DNA from 4 places in the Methylobacterium sp. CM6247 genome. Region 1 is predicted to be linked to each of the others. Evidence: predicted binding sites of a transcription regulator. Region 1 holds the regulator's gene; each other region holds the start of a gene.

Region 1 (5,446 bases):
GCCCTTGCCGAGCACGATGAGGGGGCGTTTGGCGCTCTTCAGGACATCGAGTGCGCGCTTGATCGCGGAGGGGGCCGGCAGCTGGGCCGGGGCCGCATCGATGACCTTGACCAGCGACTTGGCGCCGGCATCGGCCTCCATCACCTGAGAGAAAAGCTTGGCAGGTAGATCGAGATAGACGCCGCCGGGGCGGCCCGAAACTGCGGCCCGGATGGCCCGCGCGACGGCAATGCCGATGTCGGCGGCGTGAAGAACGCGGAAGGCGGCCTTGCACAGGGGCTTAGCGATGGCGAGCTGGTCCATCTCCTCGTAATCGCCCTGCTGGAGATCGACGATCTCGCGCTCCGACGAGCCGGAAATAAGGATCATCGGGAAGCAGTTAGTCGTGGCGTTGGCCAGGGCCGTGAGGCCGTTGAGGAAGCCAGGCGCGGAAACCGTGAGGCAGATGCCGGGCTTCTTCGTCAGGAAGCCCGCGATGGCGGCGGCGTTGCCGGCGTGCTGCTCATGGCGAAAGGAGATGACCCGCATTCCTGCGGCCTGGGCGAGGCGACCGAGATCGGTGATCGGAATGCCGGGCACGCCGTAGATCGTGTTGATGTCATTGAGCTTCAGCGCGTCGATGACGAGGTGGAAGCCATCGGTGAGTTCCGGCTCGGCCGAAACGTCGACATCGATTCTCTGGGCCAAAGCTGACATCGTGTTCTCTCCCTGGTTCTTTGACGTTTTATTTTGATTGGCGGTCCGCAAAGTCGGCGAACCGATGACGTGAACTTTTCCGCTGCGGGATTTGGTTCTCTCTTGCAGCGCAAACCCGATTGTGATGCGGCTTCGGAGACCGCGGGATTCCTCGACGTTAAATCGACGTCCTGGCAGTGACTTTGGAGTTGGCGTTGCAGTGAAGTCGGCCAGCGTGACGTTTCATTCTCCCTCGACGGGGCGTGGATTTTCTTCAACGGGAATCCAAAAATTTATGATCTCTTTGGGTATTCCGCGCAGCTTAATCTTTGCGGTGACTTGATGGGGTCGATGGTGGACACAACCAAATCGCCATGTTTTATAATGCCTATCGCCAGTCGAGCGGCGTTCGCCGGCTGGCGATCCCGCGCCTGCCTCGAACAGAGAAGACGCTTTGACCCGATCTAGCAGTCGAAAACTGCTGTAAGCCCTCCGACCCGATAGGCAATTGGTGGCATACCAAATACCAACTGTCAAACGGATTTGCACGATTGTGCCGATCAGCATCGGATCGCTCGAACGCGAGGCTTCGCATGGCCGGTCGACACGGGAAGAATACAACTCCTTCCTTCATGGTAATCGGAAGTCTGCTCTTCGAACCGTAGCGAGGAAAGCGCCACTCAGCTTATGTTAAGAGCTTTGAGCGGGCCGAGGCATTCCTTGTATTTCAAACGCGAGTTTGGCATGCTTCACACCAAGTGTGCTCGCCCGCGTGTGCGAGTTTAAATTATTCTAGGTGGCATGAAAAATGGTTAAATCCGACACATTTCAAGTAAAGCCTATCGTTGCGACTTCAAGCTTGCGTGCATTGGCTTATGACGCGCTCAAAGAAGCAATCACGAACATGAACATTTATAATCAGCGTGAAGAGGTTCGCCTGGATGAGCGAAAGCTGTCCTTGAACCTTGGCGTGAGCCGCACCCCTGTGCGCGAAGCGCTGACGGTATTGGAGCAGGAAGGCTTCGTGCGGTTCGAGGCCCGTCGCGGTGTCTTCGTCATCAAGAAGTCGAAGAAAGAAATTGTCAGCATGATCCAGGCTTGGTCTGCCTTGGAGAGCATGGCTGCGCGCCTCGCCTGCGAGCGTGCCACCGACGAACAACTTCTCTGCCTGCGTGAGCACTTTCCAGAATTCTATGAAGGACGCCCGTCGGATCATCTCGACGAGTATTCGGAAGCCAACATTCGCTTCCACCAGAAGATCATTTCGCTCGGCCAGTGCGACGTGATCAAAGACATCACCAGCAACCTGCTGATGCATGTCCGCGGTATTCGCAACACCGCGCTGCGTCAGGGGGAACGCGCGGCCAACTCGATCAAGGAACACGTGGCGATCATCAAGGCATTGGAAGCGCGCGATGCAGATCTGGCGGAACGCCTCGTGCGCGAGCACGGCCTCGGCCTCGCCAGCCATGTCGAGAAATATGGTGACTATCTCGACTGATCGACGCTGCCGCCAGAGTACCCGCCATATCGCATGGCTCCCCGGCCGTCGGTGACCGACTAAGTCATCGGCGGGGACTGGGCGCGCGGCTCCGCCGGACACCGCGAAGGCCCGCCATACAGTGGCGGGGTAAGCCCCCGCGGCACGAAGCCCCATCGGATGATTGAAGGGCCCGGCGGGTGATACCGGCGGACGCCAAGCCGGCCCGCGGTAAGGCCGCTTGAGCGGAACATTGCACCTCAGGAACAAACTCTACCACCGGGTTAACGGAACCCTTGCAGAACACTTGCGGAACGTCTACCGTGTTCGTGTTTTGTTTCAGCGGCGTTAGTCGCGGCCATTGGCTTCAGTGGAAGAGTGATCTGTATGTTGACGCGTAAGCAGCTGGATCTTCTCCAATTCATCCAACAACGGATGCAGGAGAGTGGTGTCCCGCCCTCCTTCGACGAGATGAAGGACGCCCTCGATCTCAAATCGAAGTCGGGGATCCACCGGTTGATCACGGCCCTCGAAGAGCGCGGATTTCTGCGTCGTTTGCCGAATCGCGCCAGGGCGATCGAAGTGATCCGGATGCCTGAGAGCCTGACCGGTGCACCGGCGTCGAAGCCCGCTCCCGCCGGTGAAGTTCGCCGCTTCACGCCGAGCGTCGTCGAAGGCGGTCGGTCCAAGGCGATGCCGTCCCTGCGCCAGCCAACGACCCAGGCCCAGGACGAGAGCGGAAGGTCGATCACAATCCCGGTCATGGGACGGATCGCGGCCGGCACGCCGATCTCCGCCATACAGAACCAGAGCCATTCCGTGACGCTATCACCGGACTTCCTGGCCGGCGGCGAACATTACGCGCTGGAGGTCCGTGGCGATTCGATGATCGAAGCGGGTATCCTCGATGGTGATCTTGTCGTGATCAAGAAGCAGGACACTGCGAATACGGGCGACATCATCGTTGCCCTCATTGACGATGAAGAGGCCACATTGAAGCGCCTGCGTCGCCGCGGTTCCTCCATCGCTCTGGAAGCGGCAAACCCAGCCTACGAGACGAGGGTTCTGGGTCCGGATCGTGTTCAGATCCAGGGGCGGCTCGTCAGCCTGGTCCGTCGTTACTGAAGCCCGTCCGACTGCGTTTCGGATGACGGATCGCCGTCGTCGCCCTCGGGTTCTATGGGTTTCGGACTTGGTCCCGATTCCTTCGGAGGCGAAGGGGACGGCGTGACGACAGCGACCGCCCGCCGCCATGGCGGACGAGAATGAGGTTGGTGGGCGGACGTGACCTGCGGTCCTTCAGGGCCGAAACGGATGGCGGTGGCGCCGCGTAGGGCTAGGTATGCGCGATCGATGACGAAGCCGGCCCGGCAGTCTTTGGGAGCGTCACGGCGGGCGATGATCACACTCGCCCGTTCGCAATCCTCCGCGAAGGCCCGCTTGTCCTTGACGAGGGCGACGATCCGACCCGGTCCTAACTCGACGACGCATCCGACGGTATCGCATCGGCTTCTCGGCGAGGCTGCGACGGCGGCGACTTTCCGCGAATCGCCATCCGCCTTGAGCCATTGTTCGAGGACGAAGGCCGGCGGGCTGCCGAGAATGCTCAATCGGCCGTCCCCGTCGCGGAAGGCTGCACCGCCACCCTCACGGTCGATGTAGACGTCGTAACGCGGCGGCATGGTAGCGAGCACGACACCGAGAGCGGCCGGAGCAAGGCCGATCCAGCGTAAGCTCGAGACGGGAAGTGTCAGCAGGAGCAGGGCGAGAGCAAGCAGGCAGAGTGCCGTGCTGCCATAGGCCGGGACGACGAGCGTGGCGTGTCCGAACCCGCTGATCCAGCCGGAGATCGTGAGCATCCCGCGTACGGCGAGCCCCATCGCCCACCAGACCGGCTGGTCCAGTGCGAAGGGATAGGCGAGGATCCCAAGAACCGCCGCCGGCATCACCGCCAGGGAGACGAGGGGCAAGGTCAGGGCATTGCCGACGATGCCGAAGGGCTGGACGGTCTGGAAATGATAGGTCGCGAAGGGCGCCGTGGCGATCTGGGCGATCAAGGTCGTCGCCAGCGTGCCAAGGACCGCGACAGCCAGAAACCGCCAGGTTCGGGCCAAGAGGCCCGCACCTTCGCGTGGCGGCATCCAGCGATTGAGCGCACCGGCGCAAGCGATGAGGCCCGCAACCGCGCCGAACGACATCTGAAAGCTCGGGCCGAGAATCCCGTCCGGCTCGCGCGCGAGGGCGATGAGGGCAGCGAGCGCGAGGTTTCGCATGCTCAAAGCCGGGCGATCTACCAGGATCGCGCCGAGCATCACCAACGTCATGATGAGCGAGCGTTCGGCAGCGATATCCCAGCCCGAGAAGACGCAATAGGCCGTGACACCCACCATGGCGAAGCCGGCGGCGATCTTCTTGATCGGCCAAACCAGGGCGAGCCCCGGAATGAGGGCGAGCAGCGCGCGGACGAGCCAGAACACGACGCCGGCTGCGAGCACCATGTGGAGGCCGGAAATCGAGACGACGTGGTAGATTCCCGCCGCACGCAGAACCTCGTTGGTCTCGGCATTGATGAGGCCGCGCTTGCCCGTTACGAGGGCGGCGGCCACCGCGCCGGCCTGCCCGCCATTGGCGTCGGTGATGCGCCGGGTCAGCGCGTTGCGGGCGTCGTCTACGGCGGCTGCCAGCGCTACCGAGCGGGGCAAAGGCCTGGGCGGATGCTTGACGTCGATCTTGCCTACCAGGGAACCGACGGCACCGATCCCGCGAAAATAGGCATCCCGGGCGAAATCATATCCGCCGGGGCGGGCCGCGTCGGGCGGCGGCAGGAGCCGTGCCGTCGCCGAAATGAAATCGCCGGGCTTCAGCGCAAGGGCCTTCTTGTAGGAAACGCGGACCCGCGTGGGCCGGCGATCCGGCGGGAGGTTGGCGAAACTCTCCACGAGAACGATCAGGCGGGCGCCGACTTCCCGTTCGTCGAGGGCTTCGACCAATCCGGTGAGCGGGGCAATCGTCGTCCGGGCCAGGACGGGTGCCGCTACGACCTGCATCCTCAGGGTGGCGGCCGCGAAACCCAGGAAGGCTACGGCAAGTCCGAGAACCAATGCCAAGGCCACGGGCCTCGAACCGAGGCGAAGTGCGAGGGCAGAGAGTGCGGACGCGACGAGGAGGGGTGCTGCCAGCGCAGGCTGACCATCCGTGGCGGTGAAACAGACGAGGATGCCAAAACCGAACGTGACGGCAAGCCAGGGAAACAGGCGCCTCTGTTCGGATTCCTGAACCAGCCCGTCGACG
Region 2 (5,446 bases), 2.2 Mb from region 1:
CGGCCCATCAGCGCCTCGCGGGCGGTGTTCGGATCGGGCGAGGTGCGGATGAGGCGGATGACCTCGTCGATATTGGCCACCGCGATGGCGAGGCCGCACAGGACGTGAGCGCGCTCGCGGGCCTTGCCGAGCAGGAACTTGGTCCTACGGGACACGACTTCTTCGCGAAAATCGACGAAGGCCGTGAGCAGGTCCTTCAGGTTCATCAATTCGGGGCGGCCGCCATTCAGCGCCACCATGTTGCAGCCGAACGAGGATTGCAGCGGCGTGAAGCGGTAGAGCTGGTTCAGCACCACGTCGGCCATCGAATCGCGCTTGATCTCGATGACGATGCGCATGCCGTCGCGGTCGGATTCGTCGCGCAGGTCGGAGATGCCCTCGACGCGCTTCTCCTTCACCAGCTCGGCGATCTTCTCCATGAGAGTCGCCTTGTTCACCTGATACGGGATCTCGGTGAAGATCAGCGCCTCGCGCTCCTTGCGAAGCTCTTCCACATGGGACTTCGCCCGCATGATGACCGAGCCGCGGCCCGTGGCGTAGGCCTGCCGCACGCCGGCGCGGCCGAGGATCGAGCCGCCGGTGGGGAAGTCTGGACCCGGGACGTATTCGGTCAGCTGCTCGATCGTCAGGCCCGGCTCGTCGATGAGGGCGATACAGGCGTCGATGAGCTCGCCGAGATTGTGCGGCGGGATGTTGGTGGCCATGCCCACCGCGATGCCGCCCGCTCCGTTGACGAGGAGGTTGGGGAAGCGCGCCGGCAGAACCTTCGGCTCCTCGCGCGACTCGTCGTAGTTCGGCTGGAAGTCGACGGTGTTCTTGTCGATATCGGCGAGCAGCGCGTTGGCGGGCTTGGCCAGACGCGACTCGGTGTAGCGCATGGCCGCCGGCGGATCGCCGTCCACGGAGCCGAAATTGCCCTGCCCGTCGATGAGCATGAGCCGCATCGAGAAGTCCTGGGCCATGCGGACCAAGGCGTCGTAGATCGATTGGTCGCCATGCGGATGGTAGAGACCGATCACGTCGCCGACGATGCGGGCCGACTTGACGTATTTCCGCTCGGGCAGGTGCCCGCTCTCATAGGCCGAGTAGAGGATGCGCCGGTGCACCGGCTTCAGGCCGTCCCGCGCATCGGGCAGCGCCCGGCTCACGATCACGCTCATCGCATAATCGAGATAGGAGCGGCGCATCTCGTCGGTGATGGAAACGGGCTTGATGTCCGAGGCGGGCGGCGTCGCGCCGGCGCCGGTATCGTCTTTCTCTGCCAAGGTCTTCGATCTCTGCCTGTGACGGTCCCGGCGGGCCGGGTCCGCGTGGAGCGACGGGCGCTACGGAAAGTGGGGGGCGGGGCGTTCCGCGTGGCCTCGAAAAGGCCGGCCGCGTCACGTCCTGGCTCGGACGTCCTTCATACGCCATCCGGTGCCGCTGCGCCACCGCCGGACATGTCGCGACGACATCGACAAACCCCATGCGTCGCAAGCGCTTGCGACGCCGATTTCAGCGCATGAGCGCCGGTTGTTTCCCGGCCGCTTCCCCGGATGGGTGGAGGCTCGGCGGAACCCGATCCGGTGCCCATGTGGGAGTGCCGAGAGGTCGCCTAGAATGGTGGGGGCGGAGCGTCGTGCCCCTCATCCCGCCGCAGCGCCCGCGAAATCGGACATCTCGTAGAGCGGCCGGATCTCGATCTCGCTCGGGCCGGGCATCGGGTTGGGACAGCGCTTCACCCAGTCCAGTGCTTCCTCCATGTCCTTTACCTGCCAGAGCCAGAAGCCGGCGACCAGTTCCCCGGTCGCGGCGAAGGGGCCGTCGCTGACGGTGCGGGAGGCACCATCGAAGGCGACCCGCTTGCCCTTGACGGAGGGGTGCAGGCCCTCGCCGGCGAGGAGGATGCCCGCCTTGGCGAGTTCCATGTTGAACTCGCCCATGGCGGTGAGCAGGTCGAGGGACGGCATGATCCCCGCCTCGCTGTCCGCGGTCGCCTTGACCAGAACCATGACGCGCATCGATTCGCCTCCCCTGCTCGATCGAGCCCATGGAAGCACGAAGGCACGGTTCGTGTGAACTCACAGACCGCTGGGCCGGTTGCCTGACGCCATCGATCCCGCCGCATCCATCGACAGGGGCAAAGTCATGCTCACTCGCCCGAAAGCCGTCGCTTTCGACATCATCGGCACCGTGTTCAGCATGGAGCCGATGCGGCCTGCCCTGGTGGCGATGGGCTTGCCGCCCCTCGCCCTGGACTTCCTCTACACCGCCGGCCTGCGGGACATGTTCGCCCTGGCGGCGACAGGCACCTTTGCGCCGTTCCAGTCCGTGCTGTCGGGGTGCCTGGACGAGGTGCTCGCCATGCACGGCCTCTCCGCCTCGCCGGAGGACAAGACGGCTTTGCTCGGCATGATGAAGGCCCTTCCGCCGCACGAGGACGCCAAGGGGGCATTCGAGGTTCTGGCCGATGCCGGCATCCGGGTCTTCGCACTGAGCAACGGCGCGGCCGCGACCACGAGGGGATTGCTCGCCGCGGCAGGTATGGAGGGGCTCGTCGAGCGGGTTTTCTCCATCGAGGAGGTGAAGCTGTCGAAGCCGCGCGCCGAGGTCTACCGCCACGCCGCGCGGGCCGCCGGCATCGCTCCGGGCGAGATGGCGTTGATTGCGATCCACCCCTGGGACCTCCACGGCGCCAGGATCGCCGGCCTCATGACCGGCTATGTTGCTCGTGGCGTGCCGTACTCACCGGCCCTCGAGGCGCCGGATCTGACCGGGGAAACCCTGCTGGAGCTCGCATCGGAGATGGTGCGGCTCGGGCCGTCGCAACCCGACGCCTGATGCTTACCCCCTGATCGGGCACCCGCCGGTCTGCTCGGTCAGCGGCTGCTGGATTCACCCATCTCCTCGACGCCTGTTCCCCCCTGTTCATGGAGAGGCGATATGAGGCGCGACGTGCTCCCTCTCCTTCCAGGCAGGGCCATCGCATATGCCGATTCGCCTGTCAGAAACTCGGTGGCACCACCCCGTCATCCCGGGTCCGCGCAGCGGAGCCCGGGATCCAGAAACACAAGTGGTGCAGGACTTTACACTGTCGGCGGCTCTGGATTGCACGCCTCTGGCGCGGCCCTCCGGGTCCGGGCTCGCCTTTGGCGACCCGGAATGACGGCGTGGTGTCATATGCGATCGCCCTGCCTGTAAGGAGAGGGTTGGGGCGAGGTGTGGTCCATCTTCGAAAATGTCACACACCTCACCCTGTCCCTCTCCTTCCAGGAGAGGGGACCCGCGCCGCTCGCGAGATGTGTGACTCTCGTAATGCGTCCCGTCCGTCGGATGCCGTTGACGGGAACGGCAGATCCCTAGAACGGGATATCGTCGTCGAGGTCGTAATTGGGCTTCGAGGTGCTCGCCGCCGGCCGACGCTCGCCGCCCGAGGAACGGCCGCCGCCGTATTCCCCGCCGCGATCGCCACCCCGGTCTCCTCCGCGATCCCCGCCACGGCCGCCGCCGTAATCGCCGCCACGGCTGATCTGGCCGCCGCCCTCGTCGTCGGCGCCCATCTCTCCACCGCCGCTGCGACCGTCGAGGAGCGTGAGCTCACCACGGAAGCGCTGGAGCACCACCTCGGTGGTGTATTTCTCGACGCCGGACTGGTCCGCCCATTTCCGGGTCTGGAGTTGGCCCTCGATATAGACCTTCGAGCCCTTGCGCAGGTACTGCTCGGCCACGCGGGCGAGGTTCTCGTTGTAGATCACCACCGAGTGCCACTCGGTCTTCTCCTTGCGCTCGCCCGAGGCCTTGTCCTTCCAGGATTCGGACGTGGCGATGCGCAGGTTGACCACGGGATCGCCGGAGGCGAGGCGCCGGGTCTCGGGGTCGCGCCCGAGATTGCCCACCAAAATCACCTTGTTGACGCTGCCGGCCATGCCGCTCTCCTCTCGATCGATCTCACTGACGGAAGGGCCTCACACGCCGTCCGTCCCGTTCGCCCTTCATGAACTTCGGACAGGCGGCCCGCAATCGGAAGGGCGAATTTGTCCCCATCGATCACAGGTCGATGTTCTATCTTTGTTCGTTTTGGCGCGCAAGGATCGCGCACCTGCTGGTCACGCGATCCGCACCAGCATCTTGCCGAAATTCCGGCCCTTCAGCAGCCCGATGAAGGCCTCCGGCGCCGCCTCCAGTCCGTCGACGATGTCTTCCCGATGCTGGATGCGCCCTTCTCTCAGCCAGGTTCCGACCTCGCTCAGGAACTCCTCCTCCTGGTCGGCGAAATCCCACACGATGAAGCCGCGCAGGGTCAGGCGCTTGGTCAGGATGGCGCGCATGATGACGGGGCTGCGGTCCGGCCCCGGTGGCAATTCGGTGAGGTTGTAGCCCGAGACGAGGCCGCAGACCGGAATGCGGGCGAAGTCGTTGAGGAGCGGCAGTACGGCGTCGAAGACCGCGCCGCCGACATTCTCGAAATACACGTCGATTCCGTCGGGGCAGGCGGCGGCCAGCGCGCCGGGCAGGTCGTCGGTGCGGTGATCGACCGCCGCGTCGAAGCCGAGCACGTCGGTGAGGTAGGCGCATTTCTCAGGACCGCCCGCGATGCCGACGGCGCGCGCGCCCTTCAGCTTGGCGATCTGGCCGACGAGGGAGCCTACCGGCCCGGCAGCGGCGGCGACTACGACGGTCTCGCCCGCCTTCGGCTGCCCGATGGTGAGGAGGCCGGTATAGGCGGTCATGCCCGGCATCCCGAGGACGCCGAGCGCCGTGCTGACCGGCGCCGCCGCGGGATCGAGCTTGCGCAGGCCCTGTCCCTTGGCGACCGCGAAATCCTGCCAGCCCCCGAAGGCGGTCACCACGTCGCCCTCGTGGAAATCCGGATGCCGCGAGGCCACCACCTCCGATACGGTGGCCCCGACCATGGGCGCGCCGATGGCGACAGGCTCGGCATAGGATTTCGCCGCGCTCATCCGTCCGCGCATATAGGGATCGAGGGAGAGGAGGCGGTTGCGCAGCAGCACTTCCCCCTCCCCTGGCGTCGGAGTGCGGCTCTCCTCGAGCCGGAAATGCGCGGCGGTCGGCTCTCCGTGCGGACGGGAGGCGAGGACGATGCTGCGGTTCACGGCGACCATGATCTGACGCTCCGGTTGTGATGACGAATCCGCTGAACGGGCGTGCGGGAATCGAGGGACATTTCGACAAGGCCGATCTGGCTCGGGGTGTTCCCGTCGCAGGGCCGGGGCACCGCCCGCGCCGAGCAGCGTTGACGCCCATGGGCACATGCCCGTCACCTCGACCGGTATACCCCGATGACCCGCCCGCTTCTCCTCGCCAGTATCGCTGCCATGTCCGGCCTTGCGTCGCAGGCACTCGCCGAAGATCCCCTCGCCGCCCATCGCTGGACATCGCGCGTTCTGGTCATCGTCGCTCCGGACGGTGAAGATCCGCGAATCGAGGAGCAGAGACGCGAGGCGCG
Region 3 (5,446 bases), 3.5 Mb from region 1:
CCGTGACCTCGCCGGGCTTGAGCGGCACGAGGGCGATATGGCTGGCGGCGAGCGTCTGACCGGGTTCGGGCGCCGGCACGGCCGTGAAATCGTAGAAGGCGAGGAGATTGGTGACGAAGGGCCGGTCGGCGGCGTGGCGCTCGACGATGCCGAGGCGCTTCTTCGCAAGGTCGGGGAAGCTCTCGATCTCGCTCGCTTCCGGCGTGGCGATGAGCAGCGTCTCCTCGTGCAGGAGGGCTAAGGTCAGGCCGTTATCGGGCAGGAACACGTCGGGTCGGACCACGGCGAGGTCGGCGCGACCCGCCTGGAGCGCCGCGGCGCTGTCGCGCACGTCGTCATAGGTCCGCACATTCAGGCGCACGTCCTCCCGTGCCCGGCTCAAGGCCTGGGCGTAGGTTTCGAGCAATTGCGCCTCGGCCCCATCGCGAGGGCCGACCGCCACCGTGAGAACGGTCGGGCGCGACAGGTAGACCACGGCGGCCGCCAGGACGGCGAAGCCGAGGCCGAGCGCGACCAGGAGCCACTCGCGCTTCAGGAGGAATGCCGGCATGACATGCATGCGTCCTCTCGGGGTAAGACAGGAAACCGGTTCACGGTCGAGACGATGCGCGACATGATCCTGAAACCTGTCCGAAGCGTGATGAACCGATGAACGCTCGAAACGTTGCAGCGGGTCGGCCTGGGCCCTCTCGTGAGGCAAAACCCACGCCCCGCGAGGCAAAACCTAATACCCGCGAGGCAAAACCCACGCCCCGCGAGGCAAAACCTACGCCGCCGGTCACGGCCGCGTATCTGGAGCGCGTCGCCCTGCACTATCTGGAGCGCTACAGCGCCTCCGTGGCGATGCTGCGCCAGACCTTGGAGCGCCGGGTCGCCAAGAGGTGCCGGCTCCGGGACGAAGACCCGGCCACCTTCGCCGAGACCATTGCCGCCATCGTGGAGCGCGCCCGTTCCTCCGGCCTCGTGGACGATGCCCGGTTCACCGCCGCGCGGGCCGCGACCCTGCGCCGGCGCGGGACCTCCGCCCGCGGCCTCGCGGCCAAGCTCGCGGCCAAGGGAGTCGACCGGACGCTGATCGCCGAAACTCTGGAGACCGAGCGCGACCGGGGCGAGGAGGAAGGCACCAATGCGGAGGAGGTGGCGGCCCGCGCCTATGCCAAGCGCCGCCGCCTCGGCCCGTTCCGCCGCCCCGACCTCCGTGCCGCCCACCGCGACAAGGATCTCGCCTCGATGGCGCGGGCCGGGTTCTCGTACGGATTGGCGAAGACGATCGTCGACGAGGAGGTGAATGCGGAGGACGGGCTCGACCGGTGATGGAGGTATCTCCGTCAGCCGAGCGGTGCTTCCGCCTCTCCCCGCGTGCGGGGAGAGGGCTTCATGCCCCCTCGTCGGGGCATGAAGCGAGGCGGCAGCCGAAGGTGGGGGGCCGAGCCGTACAAGCCTCATCCGGATTCACCCCCTCACCCCCGCTTCGGCTTTCGCCTGCGCTCGCCGCATGGACGACAAGGTCCATGCGGCCCTCTCCCCGCCCGGCGGGGAGAGGGGACAGCACCCTGCGGCATTTCCGACCCGGCCCGACAAAAACTTGAACGAAACACGAACGACGCGCATGTCCCTGTCATGGACGAGACCCTCGCCAAGAAGCTGCGCATCCTGGCCGATGCCGCGAAATACGACGCCTCCTGCTCCTCGTCGGGGGCACCCAAACGGGTGGCGGGCAAGGGCGAACTCGGCTCCACCACCGGGGCCGGCATCTGCCACGCCTACACGCCGGACGGGCGCTGCATCTCGCTCCTGAAGATCCTGCTGACCAATTACTGCCTGTTCGATTGCGCCTATTGCGTGAACCGGCGCTCCTCCAACGTCGCTCGCGCCAAATTCACCGTCGAGGAGGTCGTGACCCTCACGGTGGAGTTCTACAAGCGCAACTACATCGAAGGGTTGTTCCTGTCCTCGGGCATCATCAAGTCGCCCGACCACACGATGGAATTGCTGACGCGGGTGGCCAAGAGCCTTCGGCGCGACCACGGCTTTCGCGGTTACATCCACCTGAAATCGATCCCCGAGGCGAGCCCCTGGCTGGTGGAGGAGGCGGGGCTCTATGCCGACCGGCTCTCGATCAACCTCGAACTTCCAACCGATGCCAGCCTGCACCGGCTGGCGCCGGAGAAGAACGGCCCGGTCATCCAGAACGCGATGAAGCAGATCGGCGCGCGGATCACCGAGGCGAAGGCCGAGAAGCGCCGGTTCTCGCCCGCCGGCCAGTCGACGCAGGTCATCGTCGGCGCGGACACTACCACCGACGAGGCGCTGATCCGCAAGAGCGCCCTCCTGTACGGCTCGTTCAACCTGAAGCGGGTCTATTACTCGGCCTTCAGCCCGATCCCCGACGGCTCCGCCATCCTGCCGCTGAAATCCCCGCCGCTCCAGCGCGAGCACCGGCTTTACCAGGCCGATTGGCTGATCCGGTATTACGATTTCTCCGCCGACGACGTGGCGGATGCCGCCGAAGACGGCATGTTCTCCCTCGACATCGATCCGAAACTGGCCTGGGCCCTGAAGCACCGGGGGCGTTTCCCCGTGGACGTGAACGCCGCCGACCGCGAGATGCTGCTGCGGGTGCCGGGCCTCGGTGCGCGTGCCGTCGACAAGATCGTGAAGGCGCGCCGCCACACACGGCTGCGCCTGGACGACGTCGCCCGTCTCACCTCCGGCCTGAAACGGGCCCGCCCGTTCCTGATCGCCGCCGATTATCACCCGGGCCCCGGCGGTACCGACCGGCTGGACCTGCGCGCCAAGCTCGTCGAGCCAGCGCGGCAGCTGAGCCTGTTCTGATGGACCGCGATGGTGAGCACCACCCTCCCCCCTCTGCGGGGGAGGGTGCCTGCGGAGCAGGCGGGAGAGGGGACGACCTTTCCGGAGATGGCGCTCCCCTCTCCCAACCCTCGCTCACGCGAGGGCCACCCTCCCCCGTAGAGGGGGCAAGGTCGGGTGGATCACTCCAAACGATCACCCTCCGCGAGGGCGCCGATCTCGACGGGTTCCGCGCCGCAGCGCGCCGGCTCGCCGCCGCATCGGTCCCGCCCGATAGAGTAGTCTGGTCCATCGGGCAGGCCCCCGGCCTGTTCGGACAGGTCTCCCAGCCAGAATCCGGCTCCGATGCGCCACTAAGCCTGCCGCGCGCGGTGGCCGACCTGATCCGCATGGTCGTCCCGCACCGCGACCCCGAGCGCTACGCCCTGCTCTACACCCTGATCTGGCGCATCACGCACGGCGAGCGTGGCCTGCTGGAAGTGGGAAGCGACCCGCTGGTCCATCGGCTCGACCGGATGCGCAAGGCCATCGCCCGCGACCTGCACAAGATGCACGCCTTCCTGCGGTTCCGGCGGACTGAGGCCGACGGTGTCGAGCGCTTCGTCGCCTGGTTCGAGCCGGACCATCACATCCTGGAGGCGGCAACCACGTTCTTCGTCTCGCGTTTCCGGTCGTTGCACTGGACGATCCTCACGCCGGACGGCTCCGCCCACTGGGATGGGGAGACCCTGACCTTCGGCCCCCTGGGACGACGCGAGGATGCGCCCGAGGCCGACGGGTTCGAGGCCGGCTGGCGCGATTATTATGAGAGCACGTTCAACCCCGCCCGCACCAACCTCGTCGCCATGCGGGCGGAAATGCCGAAGAAGTATTGGCGCAACATGCCGGAAACAGCGGCGATCCCCGGCCTCGTCCGCGCCGCCTCAGCCCGCACGGAAGCCATGATCGAACGGGAGCCGCAAATGCCGACCAAGCGTAACCCCGCCAAGGCCGTCGCCGCCATGTCCGACCAGGATCCCACCTCCCTGGAGGAGCTCAATGCCATCATCCGGCGCTCGGAGCCCCTGGTGCCGGGCGCGACCCAGGCCGTCCTCGGCGAAGGCCCTGCCCATGCCGCCATCGCCTTCGTCGGCGAGCAGCCGGGCGACCAGGAGGATCGGCAGGGCCGCCCCTTCGTGGGACCGGCCGGGCAGCTCCTGTCCCGCGCCATGGCGGATGCGGGCATCCAGCGGAACGCGGCCTACCTCACCAATGCGGTCAAGCATTTCAAGTTCGAGGAGCGCGGCAAGCGCCGCATCCACCAGAAGCCCACTGCCGGCGAGGTGAGCCATTACCGCTGGTGGCTCGACCGGGAGCTGGATTTCGTGGCCCCCAAACTCGTCGTGGCCCTGGGCGCCACCGCCGTCCTGGCCCTGACGGGCAAGGCGATCCCGATCACCCGCGCCCGCGGCCCCGCTTCTTTCGGCAAGCCCTATGAGGGCTTCATCACGGTGCACCCCTCCTACCTCCTGCGCCTCCCCGACGAAGCCAAGGAAGACGCTTACGCGGCCTTCGTGGCCGACCTGAAACGGGTCGGGGATCTGGCGCGAACGTTGGGGGGATAGCGGCTTGGCCACGGGATCCGGCTCTACGATCGATGACCTTGCCCTAGCTGCGGGTACGACCTGCGCATTCGGGTGTCACGGGTCCGCCTGAGATGCCTCGGGTAGGATAGAAAAGTCTGATGACCGTAGCGACCCCGGAAGAGGGATCGTCCGCGTTGCTGGACGTCATGCAGCGACCCAGCCAGAGCACGGCGTGTCGGACCGTCACCCGTCGATCGACAGCATGACGCGATGCGGGATTGGGACATACGGACCAAGAGATCTTGCCTCCTCATCCCAGATCTCTGAGGCCTGTGAGGCTTCAGGACGAGAAGGAGCGCGGGTCCTCGGCGCCCTCTCGTACGCTGGCCTCCCGATACGGAAATGCGAGCACGACCCGTGTGCCGGGCTGCAGATCCTGCCATTCCGGTTGACCGCCGAGTTGGCGACCGAGCCCGGTGATCACCGTCATGCCGAGGCTCTTCGACCGCGACGGGTCGAAGCCCGTTGGCAGGCCGACGCCGCTGTCGCAGACTTCGAGCCGGAGCCGTCCCGGCTCCTCCCGCGTCACCGAGACCCGCACTTCGCCGGCCCCGTCGGGATAGGCATATTTGAAGGCGTTCGTGACGAGCTCGTTGACGATGAGCCCCAACGGAACGGCATGGTTCGTCGCCACCATGACCGGCGCGACCTCGCAGATCAGTGTTTGGTTCGGCCCCACCGATGCGCCCAGATGTTCGCAAAGCTCCGCCAGGAACTCGGCCAGATCGAGGACCTGGACCTCGTCCGTGCGCCATAGCCGGTCGTGCACCGTCGCGATGGTCAGGACCCGTCTCCGCGCGTCGCCCAGAGCGGCGCGCAAGACGGGATCGGTCGCCATGTCGCCCTGCATGTTCAGCAGGCTCGCCACGATCGAAAGGCTGTTCTTCACCCGGTGGCTGATTTCCCGTGTGAGAACCTCCTGATGCGCCAAGGCCTGCCGTAGACGGGCTTCCGTCTGTTGCAGCTCCTCTTCCTTGCGGTGCCGGTCGATCGCACCGCCCAGCAGG
Region 4 (5,446 bases), 3.2 Mb from region 1:
TGAGCGATCAGGGTCTGCTGGGTCTCGAGGAAATCGATATGGCCCTCCTCGTCGGCGGCCAGCTCCTCGAACAGGATCTTGGACACGCGGTCGTTGATCGAATCGCAATACTGCGCGGCTTCGAGATAGAGCGCGCGGGCCTCGGTCTCGGCCGCGAGATCGGAGGCAATGATCTCTTCGATATTCTGGCCGATCCGCAGCGGATCAAGCTCCTGCAGGTTCGGAAACCCGTCGAGGAACAGGATCCGGTCGATGAACCGGTCGGCATGGTTCATCTCTTCGATTGATTCCTTGCGCCAGAACTTGGCGAGGTCGATGTAGCCCCAGTCGTTCAGCATCCGGAAATGGAGCCAGTACTGGCTCACGGCCGTCAGCTCGCTGCGGAGACCTCGATTGAGGTACTCGACGACCTTCACATCACCCTTCATAACACTCACTCCCGTTCAGCTTCTCAAGCATGAAGGGGAGCGTGGAGCCTCGCACAGGCCCTCAGGCGGCGATCCCCTCCTCCGCAGTTTGGAATTGAACCAAACTACAAGCGCTGGCGCAACCCGTTCCGCACGCATGGCCGGCTTCCGCCACGGCGTCTTGCAGAGCACCCTGCAGGGCCGCCTGCATGATCGAGCGGATCGTCCGGGCGCAGCGACCGCATTTCGGGCTGCAACCGAGACAGGCCTGGACCTGTGCCGGCGTGCGCGGACAATCAGGCCCATCCTTGAGGCAGGCGCGGACGGCGCCGTCGGACAACACGTTACAGGAACAGACGATCATGACAGCTCGCTGGACGGGATGAGAGGCTTCGATCGACCACGAAAGAATCGTGCGCGAGGCAGATTCCCCGTTTCGTGCATCGACTTGAGCGCCTCTTTAGAACTCTTAAAATCTACTGCATTCTCAATAACTTAACTGGCATGGGATTTTTGCGCAAGGCGCGCGGACCTGCCTGCGACGACAGGAGCCAGCCCCGTGGGCGTGCAACGCCGTCTCTGGGGCGCAGTCTCTCGGGTCGAAGTCGGGCAGGTCACACAGCCGTGGCCATCGGTACCGCGACCGTCCTCGCAGCAGCGAATATCCTGGCGGGGACGAACCCGCTCAGAAGACGTGGAACGCGACGCCAGCGAGGAAGCTCTTCTCTTCCGTACCCTTCAGGGTCGCCGTTTCGAGATTGCCGAACTTGTTCAGCCAGTACTGGAAGCCGATGAACACATCGACGCGGTTGGGCTGGTCGTAGACGAGCTTGCCGAGGTCGAGCACCAGATTGGTGCGGGAGACGAATTCGAGCCCCGTCTCTCGATTGAAGGCGAAGATCGCTGGATTACGGACACCGCGCCCCTTGGGCAGGACAATGTTGTTGATGCCGGTGACGCTGAGCGGCAGGCCGGTGAAGGCCAACGGGAAGCTATAGGCGATCTCGATCTCGGGGACGGTATCGTAGCTGATGTCCCGGTTCGGATAGGGATTGAAGCCGTTGCGGTTCCACTCCTTGTAGGCATGGACCGAGGCGTTGAGAAAACCGGCCGGCACGTCGAAGGAAAGGTTAAGACCGCCGACGACATTGCGCTTGCGGGGGCCGAAGGCGGTATCCTTCGTGTTGGCGTCGAACCCGTAGGACAGGGAGATATCCTTGACGAGGCCGGGCACCACGAACGCCTTGGTCCCGGTGAGCGCGTTGAGGCTGAGTGTGCCGCGGTAGAGGCCGTAGACTTCCGTCGCACCCTCATCGCGAAGCAGGAACCCGCCAGGCGCGTTGGTAGTACCGGCTCGCTCCTGCGCTCCAGATTTCAGGATGTCGAGCGAGAACAGATTGGTGCCGTAGGCCCAGGCATTGGCATGCGCGACATTGAAGATCTGTTTGGGGATACCGCGCGAGCGGAACGACCCGTCGGCGTCCCGCACCCGTATACCCGGCTCGGCGGCGGGGAACTGGTAGTGGTAGCTCACCTGGGTATCGGTAAAGAGAAAGAACGGCGAAGGCGCATCCGGAAGGGGTGGCTGCGCGCAGGCCGGATCGGCGGCCAGCGCCGGTGCCACTGCCGCGCAGGAGACCAGCGCGGTCGCCAGGAATGTCCAGAAGCCCGTCATATTCAATCCCGGAGCGCGGTCCGCCCAGTCGGGGCTCCGGTCAATAGCGGATTAGACAGTTTACCGGAAGGACGAAAGCTGGTTCTCCCGTGGGACGATGGGCAACTATGTAGCATAAACCGTTAAAACAGGCGTCGAGCCGGACGAGGATTTGCGCCTTGGACCATCCGATTCACCGGGCGAGTTCGCGCAGGCCAAGGCGGATAAGGGTCTTGGCTTCGGCGCCCTCACCGGCTCCCTTCATCGCGGCGGCGATGGCGGCGGAGGCCTGGACCGGGGCGTAACCGAGATTGACCAGGGCCGAGATGGCATCGGCGGCGGGCTGAGGCGCGGTTCGATCCTCCACCGCTCCGGAGAGGGCCAGGACGGCGGGGTCGATCGGCGCGAAGGCGGGGGCCTTGTCCTTCAATTCGGCGGTGAGCCGGGCGGCGAGGCGTGGCCCGACCCCGGGCGCGCGGGCGATGGCGGTCTTGTCACCCATGGCGATGGCGGTGGCGAGGGCCTCCGGCTCCAGCACGGAGAGCAGGCCGAGGGCCACCTTGGAGCCGACCCCCTGAACGGTCTGAAGCAGGCGAAACCATTCGCGCTCGGCATCGGAGCGGAAACCATAGAGCCGGATCATGTCCTCGCGGACATGGGTCTCGATGGCGAGGGAAGCGGCCTCGCCCGCGCCCGGCATCCGCTGCAAGGTCCGGGCGGAACAATGCACCACGTAGCCGACCCCCTGCACGTCGAGGATCACGAAATCCTCTCCGTAGGAATCCACCACACCCTTCAGCTTGCCGATCATGCATCATCTCGTCATCAGAGACAGGGTCTTATCAGGGACCGGCCCTCCTGTCCGACCAGCCATAGAGAAAGTGACCGCATGATGCGCACGCGCCTCCTCGCCCTCCTGCTTCTGGCCTCGCCCTGCGCCTACGCGCAGGAGACGCCACCTGATGCCGGCCCGTCGCGCGACCCGACCCAGGTCAAGCCCGGCACCTACGTGCTCGATCCGGCACACGGCAAGATCACCTGGTCGGTGATTCATCTCGGCTACTCGACCTATTATGGGCAGATCACCGATGTGGCGGCCAAGGCCGTTCTGGATCCGAAGGAGCCGGCAAAGAGCCAGCTCAGCGTCACCATCGGCATGGCCAGCATCAACGGCCTCAACGATGCCTTGAACAAGCATCTCCAGGCCCCCGAGTTCTTCGACACGGCCAAGTTCCCCACCGCCACCTACACGGCGACCCTGGTGGAGCCCACCAGCCCGACCACGGCGCGGATCACCGGCACCCTCACCCTGAAGGGTGTGACGAAACCCGTCTCCTTCGACGCCACGTTCAACCAAGCCGGCACCAACCCCGTCGACAAGCGCTACACCGTGGGCTTCGATGGCTGGGCCGTGATCAAGCGTTCGGATTTCGGTGTCTCGGCCTTCGTGCCGGCAGTGAGCGACGAGGTGAGCCTGCGCCTGGAGGGCGAGTTCAAGGCCCAGTAAACCCGCCCAGGACGTAAAGCCCCCTCTCCCCGCGCCCAGCGCCGGGAGAGGACATGCTCACCTCTTCGCCAGAGCCGCCGCGATCCGTGCGGCGGCAAGCCCGCTCACCCCGGCGACGGGAGCGTGGAGCTTCTTCAGCGCATGCGCGCCGCGATGATTGGCATGGGTGACGGCGATGGCGAGGGCATCGGCGGCATCCGCCGTCTTGAACTCGGCCTTGGGCATCAGAAACTTCACCATCGCCTGGATCTGCACCTTCTCGGCATGGCCCGAGCCGCAGACGGTCTTCTTCACCAGGTTGGCGGCGTATTCAAAGACCGGCAGACCCGCCAGAGCCGGCACCAGCAGGGCGATAGCGCGGGCATGGCCGAGCTTCAGCGTCGCCTGCGCGTCCTTGTTGACGAAGGTCTCCTCCACGGCGACCTCGTCGGGCGAGAAACCCGACACGACGCGGGTGATGCCCTCGTGCAATTCCCGCAGACGCAGGGCGAGAGGCAGGTCCCCATCCGACGTCACCACGCCGCAATCGACATAGGTCAATTTCGTCCCGACGACGGAGATGAGACCCCAGCCGGTCCGGCGCAGGCCGGGATCGATGCCGAGGATGCGGATGAAGCCGGTCATGCGCTCAAAACCAGAGGTGACAAAATCATGGGTTGGACAGGTCCGGGCGCGAGCGCCGCGCCGATCTGAGCGTTAAGGACATATCGTGAACGAAGTCTTGTGCCAAGGCATGGGCGATGGCATGGGCAAGACATTGCCGCCCTCGTCGCCTGAGCTGGCGGGAAACGATCCTATCCATGGGGGGACGGACCCACAGCGTCGTGGTCACCGCCGTCCCACCGGATCTCGTCGCCCGTCTCTACGTCTCCAGCGCGTAGCTCGTCGCGGATACCGGCGACGCGCGCGTAAGCTCCCGTTCCATAAGCCCGACGTATCCGAAAAATCAGAATTCCAATGCGGATATCGAGACTTGCCGGCGGAGCTCCGACTGATTCCTGAGCATCTGCCTCTGGCTAATCCTGCCGATCGCCGGGCCCGGAGCTCAGTTCAGCGGGAACGTTCCGACAGGGCCGATCCTGGCGGCAACCGTTCTGGCGGGGCTCGGAACGCTGACGCGCTGGCGTTGGTCAACCGCTTCCTCCACACCGTAAAAGCAGCCTGATCCTGGCTTCGCTCGAACGAAGCGGATGCCGGATCAGCCGAGCACGCGCGGCACCGGACCGAATCCCGGATCCGCCATCACGAGGGGGACTATCGGATCTGGAACGATCGCTTGTGGCTCCGGGCCGCTCACCCTTCGAGCTTGGCGACCAGAGCGTCGGAGAGAGCGAAATTGACGTAGACGTTCTGGACGTCGTCCTGGTCTTCGATGACTTCGACGAGGCGGATCAGCTTCTCGCCGGTCTCGTCGTCGACCTCAATGGTGTTCTGGGCCTTCCAGATCAGGGCCGTGCGGCGCGGCTCGCCGAATCGGGCCTCCAGGGCCTTGGAGACCTCGCCGTAGGAATCCTGGGCGCAGGTGATCTCGTGGCCATCCTCGGAGGAACGCACATCGTCGGCGCCCGCCTCGATGGCAGCCTCGAGCATCGTGTCGGCATCCGCCACCTTGGCGTCGAACTCCACCACGCCGACATGGTCGAACATGAAGGAGACGGCGCCGGTCTCGGCCAAGCTGCCGCCGGACTTTGTGAAGGCCGAGCGCACGTCGGAGGCGGTACGGTTGCGGTTGTCGGTCTGCGCCTCGACGATGAGGGCAGCGCCCCCCGGGCCGTAGCCCTCGTAGCGGATCTCGTCGTAGCTTTCGGCGTCGGCGCCCGAGGCCTTCTTGATCGCGCGCTCGATATTGTCCTTGGGCACGTTCTCGGCCCGTGCCGC

The links. The regulator LexA, encoded in region 1, represses DNA repair genes until DNA is damaged. The targets are predictions, from matches to a motif close to TGTTCNNNNTGTGTTCNG.
Region 2: a site for LexA is predicted at 4,038-4,055, ahead of ssb (single-stranded DNA-binding protein). Genes of this name have one in related genera too.
Region 3: a site for LexA is predicted at 1,586-1,603, ahead of ACYQOP_RS09280 (putative DNA modification/repair radical SAM protein). Genes of this name have one in related genera too.
Region 4: a site for LexA is predicted at 4,267-4,284, ahead of ruvC (crossover junction endodeoxyribonuclease RuvC). Genes of this name have one in related genera too.

Annotation. Positions count from the first base shown of each region.
Region 1 covers NZ_JBTXKX010000003.1:5,257,527-5,262,972, forward strand. The annotation lists gene oxc (oxalyl-CoA decarboxylase) at 1-696, opposite strand, end outside; gene ACYQOP_RS25940 (GntR family transcriptional regulator) at 1,484-2,176, shown strand; gene lexA (transcriptional repressor LexA) at 2,543-3,280, shown strand; gene ACYQOP_RS25950 (ComEC/Rec2 family competence protein) at 3,274-5,446, opposite strand, start outside.
Region 2 covers NZ_JBTXKX010000003.1:3,037,285-3,042,730, reverse strand. The annotation lists gene gyrA (DNA gyrase subunit A) at 1-1,265, opposite strand, end outside; gene ACYQOP_RS15330 (YciI family protein) at 1,626-2,000, opposite strand; gene ACYQOP_RS15325 (HAD family hydrolase) at 2,080-2,820, shown strand; gene ssb (single-stranded DNA-binding protein) at 3,339-3,905, opposite strand; gene ACYQOP_RS15315 (NADP-dependent oxidoreductase) at 4,086-5,102, opposite strand; gene ACYQOP_RS15310 (DUF4174 domain-containing protein) at 5,280-5,446, shown strand, end outside.
Region 3 covers NZ_JBTXKX010000003.1:1,794,882-1,800,327, reverse strand. The annotation lists gene ACYQOP_RS09290 (TAXI family TRAP transporter solute-binding subunit) at 1-559, opposite strand, end outside; gene ACYQOP_RS09285 (RecX family transcriptional regulator) at 649-1,314, shown strand; gene ACYQOP_RS09280 (putative DNA modification/repair radical SAM protein) at 1,621-2,835, shown strand; gene ACYQOP_RS09275 (UdgX family uracil-DNA binding protein) at 2,835-4,418, shown strand; gene ACYQOP_RS09270 (sensor histidine kinase) at 4,720-5,446, opposite strand, start outside.
Region 4 covers NZ_JBTXKX010000003.1:2,073,382-2,078,827, reverse strand. The annotation lists gene bfr (bacterioferritin) at 1-428, opposite strand, end outside; gene ACYQOP_RS10590 ((2Fe-2S)-binding protein) at 490-771, opposite strand; gene ACYQOP_RS10585 (hypothetical protein) at 1,093-2,082, opposite strand; gene ruvA (Holliday junction branch migration protein RuvA) at 2,255-2,872, opposite strand; gene ACYQOP_RS10575 (YceI family protein) at 2,951-3,568, shown strand; gene ruvC (crossover junction endodeoxyribonuclease RuvC) at 3,626-4,192, opposite strand; gene ACYQOP_RS10565 (YebC/PmpR family DNA-binding transcriptional regulator) at 4,862-5,446, opposite strand, start outside.